2 regions of the Janthinobacterium leeuwenhoeki genome follow, and region 1 is predicted to be linked to the other one. Evidence: predicted binding sites of a transcription regulator. Region 1 holds the regulator's gene; the other holds the start of a gene.
What was found. The regulator LexA, encoded in region 1, represses DNA repair genes until DNA is damaged. The targets are predictions, from matches to a motif close to ACTGTATNNNNATACAGT.

Region 1 (2,391 bases):
AGATCGGCGAGCTGTGCCGTGAGAAGGGCATCCTTTACATCGTCGACAATACGATGACGACGCCATACCTGTTCCGCCCGAAAGCGGTGGGCGCGGGCCTGGTGGTCAATGCTCTGACGAAATCCATCGGCGGCCACGGCAATGCGCTGGGTGGCAGCTTGACGGACACGGGCGTGTTCGACTGGACGCAGTATCCAAACATTTTCGATAATTATAAAAAGGCCGCGCCGGCACAGTGGGGCATCGCGCAAATCCGCGCCAAGGCCTTGCGCGACTTCGGCGCATCCCTGGGTCCGGAAGCGGCGCACCATATCGCCGTCGGCGCCGAAACCATGGCCTTGCGCATGGACCGTACCTGCTCGAACGCCCTGGCGCTGGCCACCATGTTGCAAGCGGACCCGAGAGTGGCGGCAGTGCATTACCCAGGCTTGTCCTCGCACCCGCAGCACGCGCTGGCGACGGACTTGTTCCGCAGCTATGGTTCGCTGTTCAGCTTTGAATTAAAAGATGGCATCGATTGCTTCGATTTCCTGAATCGCCTGAATCTGGCGATTCCGGCTAGCAACCTGGGTGACACGCGCACCCTGGTCATTCCCGTCGCCCACACGATCTTCTATGAGATGGGAGCCGAGCGCCGCGCCAGCATGGGCATCGCCGAATCGCTGATCCGCGTATCCGTCGGGATCGAGGATGAGGCCGATCTGCTGGAAGACTTCCGTGGTGCGCTGGAGGGCTGAGAGCGGTGTTGGTGACTAGGCCGTGTGCCAGTTTTGAGGCAAACTAAAAACTGGGGTCAGACCCGGCGGGCGCTGATCCCGGCATGTAATTTAATGCCAGCTGCGCATCAGTCCGACGGCGAGTCCTTCCAGGGCGAACTCATCTTCCGGCGACACGGTGATGACCTTGAAGTCTGGGTTTTCCGGCAACAGTTCGATGACGGAGCCCGTTTTCTTGTAGCGCTTGACGGTGACTTCGTCGCCGATGCGGGCCACGACGATTTGGCCATTCTTGGCGCTGTCGACCTTTTTGACGGCCAATAAATCGCCATCCATGATGCCGGCGTCGCGCATGGACCAGCCGCGTACCTTGAGCAGGAAGTCGGGCTTGGCTGAGAACAGGGCGGGGTCGACGTTGTAGCTCGCTTCCAGGTTTTCCTGCGCCAGGATGGGCGAACCAGCCGCCACGCGGCCGATCAGGGGCAGCGACAGCAGCAGCGCCGCCGGTACTTTCGATGCAAGCGCATCGGCGGCCGCACTCGCCGCCGCACCGATCAGGCGGATGCCGCGCGACGTGCCGGGCGAAATCTCGATCGCGCCCTTGCGGGCCAGGGCCTGCAAATGCTCTTCGGCCGCATTGGCCGATTTGAAACCCAGTTCATTGGCGATTTCGGCACGGGTGGGAGGAAAACCCGTATTTTCAATCGCGTCCTTGATCAGGTTCAGGATTTGTTCTTGTCGTGCTGTCAGCTTGATCATGAGCGGTGGGTGCATACTAAAATGCTGTCTATATGAACAGTCTGTATTTTTGTACAGTATCGCCCACTATGCAAGGGGATTTCCGTGTTTCAGGCGAATTTCGCAAGAAATACTTGTCCATGGGCGCAAAGCAGGGGCGAGTGCAGGCTTTTCGGGCGCTGGTGGAAGGAATGATTGAAACGTTTGCAAAAGGCGGTTATAATCTTCGGCTGACCTTCCCACACCCGTCTTGACGCCGGGGTGGGCGATTATCAATCCGACCTGAAGGAGTTTGCATGCGTCATTATGAAATAGTCTTTATCGTCCATCCGGACCAAAGCGAGCAAGTGCCCGCGATGATCGAACGCTACAAAGCCAGCGTAACCACCCGCGGCGGTTCGGTTCACCGCGTGGAAGATTGGGGCCGCCGTCAAATGGCTTACTCGATCCAAAAGCTGCCTAAAGCACACTACATCTGCCTGAACATCGAATGCGACAACGAGACCCTGGTCGAGTTGGAAACAGCATTCAAATTCAATGATGCCGTGTTGCGTCACCTGACCGTTAAAATGAAGAAAGCTGAAACAGCTCCTTCGCCGATGATGAAATCGGTACAACGCGAAGACGCGGCCAAAAGCCACCGCACCGAAGCACCAGCAGCCGCTCCAGCCGCAGCAGCAGCTTAATTCTTGACCAGGATCGTGCGCTGAACCAGCTACAAGTCACCGCCATCATTGCCGAGCGCGAAATATTGCGCTATACCCCGGCAGGGCTACCGATTGTGAATGCAGTATTGCAACACAGTTCGCAGCAGATGGAAGCAGGGATTGCCCGTTTGACCGAGTTTGATGTTGCCGCGCTAGCCGCTGGCGAAATCTCAGGCCGTTTCAGTCAGGCAAGCTTGGGCGGGGTATATCAGTTCACGGGTTTCCTGGCC
Region 2 (2,391 bases), on a different contig from region 1:
AAGTAGTCGGCCGTGATGATGAATGGCGCAATTTTCTTCATGCTGCAGCGCAGGCGCGACAGGTCGGCGTAGCGCACTTGCCGCAGCTGGCGCAGCTCGACGATGCGCTGCGCGTTGCGCAGGCCAATGCCGGGCACGCGGGCGATCATGTGCTGTGCCGCACGGTTCAAGTCCAGCGGAAAATGTTCGCGGTGTGCCAGCGCCCAGGCCAGCTTGGGATCGATATCGAGCGCCAGGTTGCCGCCCGTGGCGGGCAGCAGTTCGCTGGCCTGGAAACCATAGCTGCGCAGCAGGAAATCGGCCTGGTACAGCCGGTGTTCGCGCAGCATGGGCGGCGGCGCCAGCGGCACGCTTTTCGGGCTGTCGGGGATCGGGCTGAAGGCCGAGTAGTACACGCGCTTGAGTTTGTAGCTGCCGTACAAGGTCTCGGCCGTGGAGAGGATCTGCTGGTCGTCGCTGGCGTCGGCGCCGACGATCATTTGCGTGCTTTGCCCGGCCGGCGCGAAGCGCGGCGAGCGCGGTTCTTCCGCTTTCTCATCGAGCTTGCGGCGGATGGCGCCCATCGCCAGTTTAATCGTATGCACGCTTTTTTCCGGCGCCAGTTTTTGCACGCTGTCTTGCGTCGGCAATTCGATATTGACGCTGAGCCGGTCGGCATAGCGGCCCGCCTGCGCGACCAGGGCAGGATCGGCGTCGGGAATGGTTTTCAGATGAATATAGCCGCGGAACTGGTGCACCTCGCGCAACTCGCGCGCCACTTGCACCAGCTGCTCCATCGTGTAGTCGGCCGACTGGATGATGCCGGAACTGAGGAACAGGCCGTCGATATAGTTGCGCAGGTAAAAGTCGGCCGTCAGCTTGACCACCTCGGCCACCGTAAACCGCGCGCGCGGCACGTTCGAGCTACGGCGGTTGACGCAGTACTGGCAATCGTACAGGCAGTAATTGGTCAGCAGTACTTTCAGCAGCGAGACGCAGCGTCCGTCCGGTGTGTAGCTGTGGCAAATGCCCATGCCGGAGGTGGCGCCAAAGCCATCCTTGCCGATGGAATCGCGCTTGGGCGCGCCGCTGCTGGCGCAGGACGCGTCGTACTTGGCCGCGTCGGCGAGGATTTCCAGCTTGTCCGTCAATTCCATGGCTCACCTCAATATACTGTGTTTATATACAGTATATCAGGGATACCACCTTGTGTTGGCTTGACTTGCGCCATGGCAGAACGCTATATATGGGTGTATATTACGCTCCTTGTTCAGCGTTCACTTACAAGGATACGATCATGCGCCTCACCTCCCTCGCCCGCCTGCTTGGCGTCGCCCTGCTCGCTACTGCCGCCACCTCCGCCTTTGCCGGCGAAGTAGTGGTGTCGGCCGCGGCCAGCCTGACGAATGCGTTCAAGGATGCGGCGCAAAGCTACGAGGCGCAGTATCCGGGCAGCAAGGTGTCCCTGAACTTCGCTGCCTCGGGCGTGCTGCTGCAACAGATCGTCAAGGGCGCGCCCGTGGACGTGTTTGCCTCGGCAGACCAGGAAACCATGGATGCGGCGCAAAAGCAGGGTCTCGTCTTGCCGGCCGACCGCATGGACTTCGTCAGCAACAGCCTGGTGCTGATCGTGCCGCACGATAGCAAGCTGGGCATCAAGAGCTTGAGCGACCTGACGCACAAGGGCGTGACCCGCGTGGCCATCGCCAACCCGGCCAGCGTGCCCGTCGGCCGTTACTCCGAAGGCGCGCTGAAGAAGGCCAAGCTGTGGGACGCCGTGCAGACCAAGGCCATCGGCACGCAGAACGTGCGCCAGTCGCTCGACTATGTGGCGCGCGGCGAAGTCGATGCGGGCTTTGTCTACGCCACCGACGCGGCCATCATGAAGGATAAAGTCAACGTGGTGCTGGAGGTGCCATTGGCCTCGCCCGTGCTGTACCCGATCGCCACCATCAAGGGCAGCAGCAATGCGGCCGAAGCAAAGCGCTTCGTCAGCTACCTGCAGACGGCGCCGGCGCAAGCCATCCTGGCCAAGTACGGATTCAAGAAACCATAACTTAAGCACGCGCCCGCATGGATATCGCCTGGACCGCGCTGGCCCTGTCGCTCAAAGTGGCGGCGTGGGCCACGGCGCTCAATTTGTTGCTCGGCATCGGCACGGGTTATCTGCTGGCGCGCACGCGTTTTCCTGGGCGCGAGCTGCTCGACGCCCTGTTGACCCTGCCGATGGTGATGCCGCCCACCGTGCTGGGCTATTACCTGCTGGTGCTGCTGGGCCGGCGCGGCACCCTGGGCGTCTGGCTGCAGGACAACTTCGGCATCAACCTCATCTTTACGTGGCAGGGCGCCGTGATCGCTTCCACCGTGGTCGCCTTTCCCCTCGTCTTCAAGCCGGCGCGCGCCGCCTTCGAG

Region 2: a site for LexA is predicted at 1,152-1,169, ahead of ACQ4WS_RS11035 (putative DNA modification/repair radical SAM protein). Genes of this name have one in related genera too.

Annotation. Positions count from the first base shown of each region.
Region 1 covers NZ_JBNYXT010000026.1:4,326-6,716, reverse strand. The annotation lists gene ACQ4WS_RS18475 (cystathionine gamma-synthase family protein) at 1-737, shown strand, start outside; gene lexA (transcriptional repressor LexA) at 828-1,475, opposite strand; gene ACQ4WS_RS18465 (hypothetical protein) at 1,508-1,708, shown strand; gene rpsF (30S ribosomal protein S6) at 1,751-2,140, shown strand; gene priB (primosomal replication protein N) at 2,161-2,391, shown strand, end outside.
Region 2 covers NZ_JBNYXT010000010.1:74,538-76,928, reverse strand. The annotation lists gene ACQ4WS_RS11035 (putative DNA modification/repair radical SAM protein) at 1-1,136, opposite strand, end outside; gene modA (molybdate ABC transporter substrate-binding protein) at 1,277-2,035, shown strand; gene modB (molybdate ABC transporter permease subunit) at 2,053-2,391, shown strand, end outside.